3 regions of the Arthrobacter sp. GAS37 genome follow, and region 3 is predicted to be linked to each of the others. Evidence: riboswitches for the same ligand, from Rfam matches in the RefSeq annotation. Region 3 holds a riboswitch; each other region holds the start of a gene.

Region 1 (4,131 bases), on a different contig from region 3:
GATCTCTTTGGGGACACCGATGATCATTTTGGGCTCCATGTTCGAAAGGCTTCAACGGCCTTTTCTCTGCGGGGGACTGTGATTCAAGAATAAATCCGCTGTGAGCCAGACGACAGGAAAGGCGATTGCCGCCGTCGTTGACTTCGCCGGAATTCCGGGGTTTTTGCCGCTCGCGACTCGACATTTGTCGACATTGAGAGCGTCAGGTGTCGCCTGATGTTCGTGGGGCAAAGTAGTGTTTTCTCCATGCAGCAAGACGTGGAGAAGATCGTCGAGGACGTAGCACTCAAGTTGGGCCGCGGCCTCTCCCTGGAAGACCTCGACGGCGTGCTGCTCGCCTACAGTTCCAACCAGTCCCACGCCGACCGTGTGCGAGTGAATTTCCTCCTGAGCAAACGGGTCCCGGTGGACGTCAGCGCGTGGCAGCTCTCCCACGGGATTGCCACCGCCGTGCGTCCCGTCGTTGTGCCCGCCAATGAGGAACTCGGGATGGTGGGGCGCGTCTGCGTCCCGCTGCTGGTGCGCGGATTCCGTGTCGGGTACCTGTGGGTCCAGCAAGACCTTGACGAGCAGACCGCGACGGCGATACTCGCCGAGTTGCCGGGCGTCCGGGACGAGTTGGACCTCCTCGCAGGGTTGTTGCTCGATTCCAATACGGCCGAGTCGGAGTTCCGGCGCCGCCGTGAGCAGGAATTCCTGGCTGCATGCCAGGGCGAGTCCAATGCTGTGGCAACTGTGGCGGGATGGAAGGAGATTCAAGGCCGGGGACCGTGGCAGCTGGTTACAGTGCTCGACGCGGAGGACAGTGGCGGCGTCTCCGATCCGATCGCGGCTACCCTGACGCACCGTTCCGCCGCGCTGCAGGCAACTATCGGGGTCGATTCCGTGCTTTTCAGCGCCGGCACCGAGACGCACTCGGTCCTGTTGTTCCGCGAAACCGGCGGACGGGCGGAGCATGCCCAAGTCTTGGTCCACTATCAGCTGGAACTCGCCAAGCGCGCCGGCCGGAAGGTGGACCGCGTCATTCTCGGCATCAGCGAGCCGTTTTCAGTCATCCGGCAGCTGGGCCGGGCGTACCGGCAGTCGAAGCTCGCGGCCCAGGCTGCCGCCGTCGATCCTCCACTCGGAGAGCTCGTGGACAGCCGCTCGGCCGGGATTTACCAATTGTTCGAACGGCTACAGGCGCCCGGTGGCTGGGACGATTCGGGCTCGGCACATTTCCAGGAGATCGAGGATGCTGACCGCAACGGCGAGCTGCTGCCCTTGCTCGAACTCCTCTATGACAGCGACGGCTCCGTGCAGGACGTGGCTGGGAAGCTCCACCTGCATCGGAGCAGCATTTACAACCGGCTGGCCAGGGTCCGCCAGCTTATCGGTGCTGACCCGCTGAATGGCGCGACCCGGCTCGAACTCCACGCAACGCTCAAAGCGCGCCGCTGGGCGGGCCGTCCGCGGATTTGAAGCCGCTGGTACCGGAAGCCGCGCTGGCTTACTTGTTGAACTCGACGGCAGACTTTCGATGCTGTCCCATCCTCACTGCAGGGCCTTGGTTGCTGCGTCCAAAATCGACCCAAGATCCACGCCGGGTTGGGTGGGCTGTGGCGTGGGACTAGGACTGGTCGGGGTCCGCGGCTTCCAAGAACCTGTGGGCGCGGGGGAGGGCGTGCCGGTCTGGGGCGGAGTCGGGGTTGGGGTGGTTGGCCCTGTCGGAGCCGGGGTGGGAGCCGGGGTGGGGGTCGTTGGCCCGGTCGGAACCGGATTGGAAGGAACAGGCACCGGGGTAAGGCTTGGGGGCAGTGCTGACGGGACGGCAGGAACCTGGACGGAGATCGACGGTGCCGAGACACTCGACGGTTCGACAGCGGCGGGTCCTTGCGGCGAATGTTGCGCCGGGCCCGCGGAGGTCTGGCCGGACTTGGCGCTTGGGGTAGCTGCAGAAGGTGATGCAGCAGCGCTGGGGGAAGTACTTGCCGCCGCGGAAGGAGCGCCGGATTGCGTGGAGTCTTTGTTGTCCGCGCTCGCAGCGTCCTGGGCTCGGGATTCCTGACCGAAGAAAGGCAACTCAAGGGCTTGGCCCAGGGAACCGGCGGTCAACAAGATGCCTAGGGCACCTGCAACCACTGCCATTCGATTGCTCATCGTCCGGATGCTGGCGGCCTTCTTGAGGACGGCGTGTGGTTCCCGGCTGAAGGACGAACCGGTGAACGATGCCGGACCGACGGCGGCACGGGGTGTCGCCGGGAGTGCCGTTGTGGCTGCCTTCTCAGGTTTGGCTTGCTCAGCTGTCGCAGCAGTCACCGTCGGAATGGCGGCGGTTTCGCTGGCTTGGGAAGCCCGCTTCCGTTCGGCTGCGCGGGCGGCCGCGCGCGTGGTGGGCGCCGCCGTCGTCCGGGTTGCCGCGCGGGTGGGTTCCGCTGTCGAACTCAAAGGTTCAGTAGCCGGTGCCGCGATGAACGGTTCGCTGTCTTTGGCCCGACGACGTCCGGTTGGTTTGGTGCTCTCGCCCGCCACTTCGGCACGGCGAGGCTGATCCATGATTGGGGACATGGTGATTGCCTCTCAACGCCTTCGAGGTTAGCTGTCGGGTTCGGACGAGGCCGTCCGGCCGCGCGTGGCGGCTTCACCCCGAGGGCCTGTGGAGAAGTAGGCCCGGAGACTCTGGGTCCCCCGTCTCTGCCGCGGGTCTGGCGGATTCCGGGTTGCGGCAGAGCTCGGCGTCAACCCGGAAGCGGCCCATTTGGGGATTGGGTCGCCCCTCGACGCTACAACAGCCGGCACGCAAAGTCACATTTGAATAACGGGCGGGGTAACCGGTTTTTGCCAAGAACTTCCGCGAGCCTAGTCCCGCGGACCTTCAGTCTGCCCGGCGATGAGTCCTGCGACGTGTTCGGCGTCGCGGCCGACCCCGCCCACGAGGCCCGAGGTCAGCCCGTATTGGAAGGGCATGCCCACGAAGAACAGCCCTGGCAGTTGTTCAACGGCGCCCCGGCAAGTGAGCGGCCAGCCGTCCTCATCCGCGGGAAGTCCTCGGATCCAGCCAAAGTCCGGTTGGTAACCGGTAGCCCAGATCACCGTGGACACCGGGATCGCGTGGCCTTCGTCGGTCAGGGGTTGGCCCTTGCGGGTGCCCGTCAGCCGTGGCAGGCGGGTGACTCCCGCGGCGTCGAGCTCTCGGGTGGAGGCCCGGATCAGCGGCGCGCCGTGCTTCGTGAACCCGACCGCGACTTTGCGGCCGATAGGGGTGGATCTGTTCAATACCTTGTGGATGAAGAGCCACCAAAGCCCGCCGGCGTATCGCGTTACGGGGCTTGGAATGTGGAAGGGAGGGGTTCCGGCAATGTAGGTGCGGTGGGTAGGTGCGAGCTCCAGGGCGATTTCGACGCCGGAGGTGCCGGAGCCGACCACCAGGACATCTCCGGGTGGAACCGAGTCCTGGTTGGTGTATTCCGCTCCGTGGAGTTGGTGGATGCCGGGATCCAGATCCTCGGCGAACGCCGGGATCCTTGGCTGCGCGTTCGGGCCCGTGGCAACAACAACGTTCTTGGCCAGGATCGACCCGGAGCCTGACTGTACTCGGAACCGGCCGTCCTCCCGCTCGATGCCGGTGACGTGGGCACCATGGCGTACCGGGAGTTCCCAGTTCCTGGCGTACTCCTCAAGGTATTCGGCCATGGCGTCTTTTCCGGGAAAGCTGCCTCGGGCGGCGGGAAATAGCATGCCGGGCAGGGAATCGTGCTGCGCCGGGGTGAAGAGCCGCAAGGAATCCCATCGGTTCCGCCACACGTCGCCGACGCGGGCCTGCGAGTCCAGGATGAGGAAGTCTTGCCGGTGTTTCTTCAGGTGGAATCCGGTGGCGAGCCCTGCCTGCCCGGCGCCCACAACCACGGTGTTCACTGGCTCATTGCTGTCCATCGCGAAGCCTCCTGAGGTGTTCGAGGTCATTAGAATAGCATTCCAGTCACTAGAATGCTATTCTTTTTCCGTGGAAATCCGGCACAATGACAGGCGGGTAGCTCAAGCTGTCGCAACCAAGGCTGCAGTCGTGGAAGCCGCTCGGCAGCTGTTTCTGAGCAGGGGATACGTGGCCACCACCATCGGGGCCGTTGCCGAGCAAGCAGGCGTGGCTATCCA
Region 2 (4,131 bases), on a different contig from region 3:
TTGATCCTTCTCTCCATGGCGCTCCTCGTGGCCATCTGCGGTGCCGTCGGGGTGGTCAGCTACGCCTCCATGGACGTGTTCCTCACGAAGCAGCTCGACCAGCAATTGATGCAGGCCTCCCATGGCCGCCCGCCGCAAGGCAACCCGGGCGGCCGTCCGGACCCCTTGGACCCCCGGGGCCAGAGCATCGGCACGCTGAATGCGCGTATTCTCGCAGGTCAGGTGAGCAGCGATGCTGGATTCTTGTCCTCCGATGCCACCCGTGCGCCGTTGTCGCCCAGCGACGCTCGAATCCTGTCCGCGCTCCCCGCCGATGGCCGTCCGGTTGATCGCACCCTGTCCAATGGCGGCTACCGGCTGGTGGCCACCGAAACTCCATACGGCGATGTTGTCATCACGGGGCTGCCGCTCGCCTCGAAAGAGGACACCGAGGCCTCGCTCGTGTGGACCATGGTGCTGGTGTCCTTGGGCGGACTGGTCCTGATCGGACTGGCCGGAACCGTGCTGATCCGCCGCACCATGCGCCCCCTGGAGCAACTCTCCGACGTCGCCACGAAGGTATCGAAACTTCCGCTCGACGCCGGTGAGGTGGCACTCGCGGTGCGCGTTCCGGCGTCGGCGGCCCACCCGAGCACGGAAGTGGGAAGCGTCGGCCATGCTTTGAACCTGATGCTGGACAACGTCTCCAGCGCCCTCGAAGCCCGCCAGCAAAGCGAAACAAAGGTGCGCCAGTTCGTCGCCGATGCCTCGCACGAACTGCGCACTCCGCTGACCGCCATCCGCGGCTACACCGAGCTCTTGCGCATGACCGAGACGTTCACCGAGGACGGGCGCAAGTCGCTGGGACGGGTGCAGAGCCAGTCCGAACGCATGACAACCCTCGTTGAGGACCTCCTTCTGTTGGCCCGGCTGGACGAAGGGAAGGCCCCCGAGTTCACCGATGTGGACCTCACGCAGTTGGTGATCGAGACCGTCAGCGACGAGAAGGTCATGGCCCCCGAGCACATCTGGCAGCTCAAGCTCCCGGATGAGCCCCTCACGGTCCGCGGCGACACCACTCAACTCCACCAGGTTTTGGCGAATCTGCTCTCCAACGCCCGCAAACACACGGAGGCGGGAACCACCGTGGTCACGGGCGTCATGCGTTCCGCCGATGGCAGCGCCGTGGTGACAGTGACTGACAACGGGCCGGGCATCCCGCCGGAGTTCCAGGGCAGGATCTTCTCGCGCTTTGCCCGGGCCGACGCCGCCCGCTCCGGTTCCGAGGGCACCTCCGGGCTCGGCTTGTCGATTGTGGAATCCATTGTCCAGGCGCATGGAGGCACCGTCGAAGTGGCGTCGCGGCCCGGCCGGACGGAATTTGCGGTGCGGCTTCCGGCGCTCAGGACCGCCACGGCCTGAACGGCCGCCCAGGAGGGTATGACGCCGGTGCACGGCGGGCGCAAGTCGACGCACCGACGTCGTGATCTCCGTTACCTAAATGTGACTTAAGTAAAATCCTCCTGTACCGTCGAATGGGTGCGCGGGATCATTCCGGCCACCGCCGGGTAGGCGCCGAGCTCTGCCACTCCCCGGTGCCCAAAAATCCAGGCAGAGACGGGGGACCCAGGTCTCCGGGCAAGCGCTCATGTTGAGCCAGCCCTAGGGGTGAAGCCGTACCGCCACGATTCCCTGTGGCCACGGCCGGATGACCTCATCCGAATCCGACAGCTAACTCCGCAGGCGTCGAGAGGCAATCACCATGTCTGATTCCAGGAATCAGTCGCGCCCTGTTGCGCGCCACCGCGGCGAACCTGCCCGGAGAAACAAGTCACGTTCCACGTTGAGGCGAGCCGCCTCGAACCTCGGCACCGGCCAGCGCATGGCAGTTGTTGCCGGCGTCGTTGCCGTGTTCCTCGGTGCAGGTGCCGCCACCCAGGCTGCCGGACAAGCCATCAATGCCCAGGACATGAGCCGCACGTCCGAATCCCGCGCGGCGGATAACTCAGCCACGCCATCGGCCGCCGCCACGCCGTCGGCGAGCGCAAGCGCGAGCCCCAAGCCGAGCGCCGCGCCGACGCCGAGCCAGGCACCTGCCCCCGCTCCGGCCGCCGTCGCACCGCAGGCCGCCGCACCGGCCGCGCCCGCGGCACCGCCCGCTCCAGCAGCCCCGGCCGCACCTGTCGCCGTCGATGATCCCTCCGGCGCACAGGCTTATGCCGCAAGCATCCTTCCATCCTACGGTTGGGGTCAGGGCGAGATGTCCGCCCTGCTCACCTTGTGGAACAAGGAATCGGATTGGCGCACCACTGCCACCAACGCCTCCAGTGGCGCTTACGGCATTGGGCAATCGCTGCCGGGCGAAAAAATGGCATCAGAGGGCGCCGACTGGCAGACCAACTACCAGACGCAGATCCGCTGGGGCCTGAACTACATCAAGGAACGCTACGGATCGCCGTCCGCGGCGTGGTCCTTCCACCTGGCGCACAACTGGTACTAGACCAAGAGCCACGCACAAGTACGTCGAGGTCCGTCCCTCCAGGGGCGGACCTCTGCGTATTTTGGCCAGGCATGTGATTCGCCACGCCGGCCATACATCCACAGCCACGTCACAGGTTCCGCCTAAAGCCTTCATATTCTGCAACGGCACTCTGAATACATGACGCTCATCGAATCCACCTCCGGAACCCTGAAGGACCCCGCGGTGGTGCCGCCGGGCCTTCCCATCCCACCCAACACCCCCCTTCAACGCAGCACAGCGCGGCGCGCCCCCGTCGACACCCACACCGCCGTCCCCGTCCTCGATGTCACCATCCCCGTCTTCAACGAGGAACGCGACCTCGAAGAGTGCCTGCGCAGGCTTCACGGCCATTTGCGCGAATCCTTCCCGCATGGCTTCCGCATTACCGTGGCCGACAACGCAAGCACGGACAGCACCTTGAAAATCGCGGAGCGCGTGGCCAGGGAACTGCCTGAGCTCGCGGTCGTCCATCTTGAGGAGAAGGGACGCGGCAACGCCCTACGCAAGGTGTGGCTCGCATCGCCGGCGCCGGTTCTGGCTTACATGGACGTGGATCTTTCCACGGACCTCGCCGCGCTGGCGCCCCTTTTGGCGCCGCTGATCTCCGGCCATTCGGACCTCGCCATTGGCACACGGCTGACCCGCAATTCGAGGGTTGTCCGCGGCCCCAAGCGCGAGTTCATTTCGCGCAGCTACAACCTGATGCTGCACTCGTTCATGGGCGCCCGCTTCAGCGATGCCCAGTGCGGCTTCAAAGCGATCCGGGCAGATGTCGCACAGCAGATCCTCCCGCACACCATGGACAACTCGTGGTTCTTCGACACTGAACTCCTGGTCCTCGCCGAACGCTGCGGCCTCCGGGTCCACGAAGTTCCCGTTGACTGGATCGACGATCCCAATTCCAGCGTCGACGTGGTGCGCACTGCCCTGGCCGACATCCGCGGCATGGTCCGGCTCACCCGGGATCTCGTCTCGGGCCGCATCCCCATTCCGGAACTGCGCGCAGCACTTGCACGCGGGCCGCTCCCGGCGTCGTCCCGCACCGCCGAGCAGAACCCGCGCAGCAGCCTTTTCGGGCAGCTGGTCCGGTTCGCCGCGATCGGCGCCGCGTCCACCCTCGCCTATGTGCTCATCTTCCTGTTCTGCCGCGGCTTCATGGACCCGCAGCTGGCCAACTTCCTGGCGCTGCTCATCACGGCCATCGCCAACACCGGCGCCAACCGGCGCTTCACCTTCGGCATCCAGGGCGGCAATCCCGTTCGGCACCACTTCGAGGGATTGATCGTCTTCGGGATCGGCCTCGCGCTCACTTCAGGGGCACTCGCCTTGGTGCACAGTACGACGACGCCGGACCGCTGGGGCGAGCTCCTCACCGTAGTTGCGGCGAACCTCGCCGCCACCGCAGTCCGCTTCCTGTTGTTCCGCCTTTGGGTCTTCCGGCAGCCTGCAGCGAAGGCGACTGCACCCACGACACAAGCCAAAACGCGCACAGAAACGGCAGCATCATGACCTCCACGATTACTCCCGCAAGCACGGGACCCGCCGCCGGAAGTGCCGGCGCCGAGGTTCCCGCCGCCCTCGGGACTGCGGACGGACCGCAGGGCCGTCACTCGGCAGACCCGTCAACCCCG
Region 3 (4,131 bases):
AACGAGTGTGCGCATGCACGTACCTCTTCACGGCCGCACCCGTCAGGGGCGCGAGGGCCGGCTGCCCTCTGCATGTACGGGCTGTGGATCGACAACCTAAGAGTAAACACTCGGAGGCCAGATCAACGAATCCTTGCCGGAGTTCCAGCGCAGTGTCGGTCAAAGTTCACGTGCCGGACACATAGCGCATGCTGGTTAAAACAGAACATCCCCGCGGGCGGACCAGCGGGGATGTTCCAGTGAAGCTATGTAACCGGAGCTATTTAGCCACCAACGCGGATGAAGACCGGGCCGGAGCCGACATTGACGCTGTAAAGGGCGGTGGTGCCACCGTTCCAGCCGCCGTGGACTGCCATGCCGTTGCCGACGTAAACGGCGATGTGGGCCATGCCCATGCCACCGTTCTGGTAGTAGACCAAGTCTCCCGGCTGCGCTTCAGCGGCGCTGACCGTACGGCCAAGAGAGAGGTAGTCTGCCGGCCAGCCGTGGAAGTTGATCCCAACAGCGGCCAGGGAGTTCGAAGCCAGGGCGGTGCAGTCCTGGGCAACGCCAAGCTGTGCGTAAGCTGCGGCAGCAATTGCTGCGCCCTTGCCGCTGGCAACCTTCGTTGCAGGTGAAACAGCAGCGGTGACAGAGAGCGTCGAGGAGCCGGTAGCGGCACCCGTTGCAGCCTGCGTAGCCGGAGCAGCTTCCTGCGTGGCAACCGGAGCTGCGACAACCGGAGCAGCCTCGGTAGAGACCGCCGGGCGCTCGTACTTGATGGCGACGGAGGAGTCGGCCGAAATGCTGGCTTGGGCGATGGACTGGACTTCCAGGGCGGAGGTCGAAGTGGACTCGCGAGGGACGTTGGTTTCTGCAGCGTTGGCTGCAATACCGCTAGTGAGCACCAGACCTGAAGCAGCTGCGATAACAGCTGCCTGACGGCCTACGCCACCGGCGTTGCTGCCGACAGTCTTAGCGATAACGGCAAGCGAGTTGGTCTTGGTGACCGCGGCACGGTGGCGCGCAACAGTAGAGCGTGAAGACACGTTAAGAGGCCTCTCCCTATGCCCGCGAGGTAAGCTGTCGGATTCGGATGGGAGTCATCCGGCCACACTTCTCCCTCTCGGAAGTTGTGCGACTTAACCCCAAGGCCATCGGTGAAGATGACCAAAAGTGGGTCCCCCGCCTCTGCCAGACGATGTTTTGCGAACGGAACCTCGAGCAGTGGCAGAGCTAGGCAATCCACTCGAGTGCATCAACTCTCTAAAAGTTGATGCGTCTTAGACGGTACATGAGTTTTGGCTCAATGTCACATTCAGGTCACGGAGCGTGACAAGCATGCGAGAGGCTTCCATCGGATTGGCTACAGCCAGCCCAGGGGGTCAACGACGTCGCCGTTGACCATGACTTCAAAATGGAGGTGGCAGCCCGTAGAGGCGCCGGTGGTGCCGCTCAATGCGATGACATCGCCGCGGCTGACCGTCTGGCCCACCTGGACGTTGAACGAAGACAAATGGTTGTACGTGGTTTCCAGGCCGTTGCCGTGGTCCACCACAATGCGGTTTCCGCCGCCATACGGATGCCAGCCAGCGAAAGTGACCTTGCCGGCGGCGGCGGCATGGACCTGGGTGCCGCACTGGGCCACGAAGTCCTGGCCCCGGTGGAACTCCCCCAAGCCGCCCGTGATGGGATTCACACGATAGCCGAAAGGCGAGGCCGTGGTCAGTGTGTCCAGCGGCGCCCCCAGGGTGCCTTTGGAGGACGACGTCTTGATGGTGCCGACGGACTGCGCACTCAAGAGCTGCTTGAGTTTGCTGTCCGGATCCGCCGTGGTGGAAACCGCAGCACGGCTGAAGTCGATCGTGGCGCTTGCCGCGGCCGGAATCTCAGGCTGGGTGCCCACCGCCGAGGCGGCCTGGTTCGATTCGGCCGTGGCCGTCATGGCGCCGGTGCCCGGCATGGCGACCGTCAGGATGAGGCCCGTCGCGGCAAGGGCCACTCCGGCCTTCTGTCCCGCCCCGCTCGCCGCAGCGAACTCGGCTATCTGCCGCAAAGGACCCTTGCGGCGGCGAAGTTCGCGATGGGGATCGCGGGGCCGATCGTGCTCGACGGCGCTTGTGCTCCGCAGCTCAGCAGTAGGACCGGACGCGCGCCTGCGGCCCCTGGTGTTCTGCGTAGTCAAGGTTTTCCTCTCTGGCAAGCCTGCGAAGTTAGCTGTCGGATTCGGGCCAGAGAGATCGTGGACCCGGTCCGCGTGAAGGGCGCGAAGCGCAGAGCTACCGAAGGGGCCCTGCGCTGTTTGCACTTCCGCTGCGGACTTCACCCCAAGGCCGTCTTTCGACAGCCGATGGTGGTTCCTCCGCTTCTGCCAGTGAATGGACTAATCCACCTGATCCGCTGGCAGAACTCGGCTTCGGATCAGGTAACGCTTTGGTATCGGCGCCAGTAATAAACTATAGGGGATTAAGCCCCCGCGGTAATAATTTCGTTATCTTTGCTGGCCGCCTCGCCAGGCCGGCTAGGCGACCGTGACAAACACGTGCGAGGCTACCTCAGGCGGCAGCTCCAGCGCGCCGTCGATATTGGGCACGCGAACGGAGATGTACTCCCCCACACGTTCCAGGGAAACCCTGGCTCCGGGGCGGATTCCGCCCTCGTCCAGCTGCACCAGAAGTTCCGGTTCCACCTGGATCGGTTCAGCCAGGCGGCTGACGGTGACCCGGTTTTCAGGTGAGTATTCGTTCATCGCGTCGAGAAGGTTGACCACGCCATCCGTAAAGGCGTGGGAGGCGACTCCACCCAGCGCTTCGAGTCCGGGAATGGGGTTGCCATACGGCGATTCCGTGGGGTGGTCCAGCAGCTCATAGAGCCGCCGTTCCACGCGCTCACTCATGACATGCTCCCAGCGGCACGCTTCATCGTGGACGTAAGCCCAGTCCAGTCCAATGACATCTGCCAGGAGCCGTTCGGCGAGCCTGTGCTTGCGCATGACCTCGGTGGCGCGTTTCCGGCCCGTTTCAGTCAGCTCAAGGTGCCGGTCATCGGACACAATCACCAGGCCGTCGCGCTCCATCCGTCCGATCGTCTGGGAAACGGTGGGGCCGGAGTGCCGCAAGCGCTCGGCGATGCGTGCGCGAAGAGCCACGATGTTCTCTTCTTCAAGCTCCAAAATGGTCCGAAGATACATCTCAGTGGTATCGATCAGATCCGTCATCCAGCTCAGCTCCTCGAGCGCAGTATCTTGCGTATTTTCCACCGTACCGCAGCCGCCTCAGTGGTCGAACAGGTGGCCGAACCGCCGGCGGTCCCGGTCCGGGCGCCAGCTCCAAGCTTAGCTTATTTGGAATTACTCCGGATAATTCCGGCGCCCCCGTCCAGCGCCCGGTCCAGCGTCCCGTCCACTGTCCCGTCCAGAGCCGGCGGAACAAATGCTTTCCACGTGGCGGACTATGACACCTTCGGTTCTGCCCCCGCCTCCGGCGTCAGGCAGAATTGGGGAGTCGAAGGGGCAGCTTGCCACCTGCCACGACCCATCTAGGCCGCTACTTCACCATTGGAGCATCCCGTGAGCGACAACAGCATCACTATCCCCGCCGATTTGCTGCCCAAGGACGGCCGCTTCGGCGCCGGGCCCTCCAAGGTCCGCCCGGAGCAGATCGAGGCCCTGTCCGCCGCCTCGACAACGATCCTCGGTACCTCCCACCGCCAGGCTCCGGTCAAGAACCTGGTGGGTTCCGTCCGCGAGGGACTTAGCCAGTTCTTCCGTGCGCCCGAGGGCTACGAGGTGATTCTCGGCGTCGGAGGCTCCACTGCGTTCTGGGATGTCGCCAGCTTCGGCCTGGTCGAGAAGAAGGCCCAGCATCTCTCCTTCGGTGAGTTCGGTTCCAAGTTCGCTTCGGCAACCAACAAGGCACCTTTCCTTGAAGCTTCGTCCATCATCAAGTCCGAGCCAGGCACCCGGCCGGTTTCCCAGGCCGAGGCAGGCGTGGACGTGTACGCGTGGCCGCAGAACGAAACCTCGACGGGTGTGGCCGCTCCGGTCAAGCGCGTCCAGGGCAGCGACGACGGCGCCTTGGTCCTGGTGGACGCGACGTCCGCAGCCGGCGGCCTGGATGTTGATGTTGCCGAGGCTGACGTCTACTACTTCGC

The links. Region 3 has a riboswitch for cyclic di-AMP ahead of ABH924_RS03975 (M23 family metallopeptidase). Riboswitches for the same ligand answer to the same signal wherever they lie in the genome.
Region 1: another riboswitch for cyclic di-AMP. It lies ahead of ABH924_RS14260 (hypothetical protein); the one in region 3 lies ahead of ABH924_RS03975 (M23 family metallopeptidase).
Region 2: another riboswitch for cyclic di-AMP. It lies ahead of ABH924_RS15755 (hypothetical protein); the one in region 3 lies ahead of ABH924_RS03975 (M23 family metallopeptidase).

The regions. Positions count from the first base shown of each region.
Region 1 is NZ_JBIYDB010000016.1:76,786-80,916, forward strand. It holds gene ald (alanine dehydrogenase) at 1-27, opposite strand, end outside; gene ABH924_RS14255 (PucR family transcriptional regulator) at 247-1,461, shown strand; gene ABH924_RS14260 (hypothetical protein) at 1,534-2,547, opposite strand; cyclic di-AMP (ydaO/yuaA leader) riboswitch at 2,550-2,700, opposite strand; gene ABH924_RS14265 (flavin-containing monooxygenase) at 2,839-3,942, opposite strand; gene ABH924_RS14270 (TetR/AcrR family transcriptional regulator) at 3,983-4,131, shown strand, end outside.
Region 2 is NZ_JBIYDB010000020.1:20,036-24,166, reverse strand. It holds gene ABH924_RS15760 (ATP-binding protein) at 1-1,401, shown strand, start outside; cyclic di-AMP (ydaO/yuaA leader) riboswitch at 1,543-1,739, shown strand; gene ABH924_RS15755 (hypothetical protein) at 1,742-2,479, shown strand; gene ABH924_RS15750 (glycosyltransferase) at 2,639-4,009, shown strand; gene ABH924_RS15745 (ArnT family glycosyltransferase) at 4,006-4,131, shown strand, end outside.
Region 3 is NZ_JBIYDB010000003.1:65,767-69,897, forward strand. It holds gene ABH924_RS03965 (HNH endonuclease) at 1-15, opposite strand, end outside; gene ABH924_RS03970 (NlpC/P60 family protein) at 264-1,028, opposite strand; cyclic di-AMP (ydaO/yuaA leader) riboswitch at 1,034-1,216, opposite strand; gene ABH924_RS03975 (M23 family metallopeptidase) at 1,346-2,164, opposite strand; cyclic di-AMP (ydaO/yuaA leader) riboswitch at 2,167-2,374, opposite strand; gene ABH924_RS03980 (metal-dependent transcriptional regulator) at 2,501-3,196, opposite strand; gene serC (phosphoserine transaminase) at 3,548-4,131, shown strand, end outside.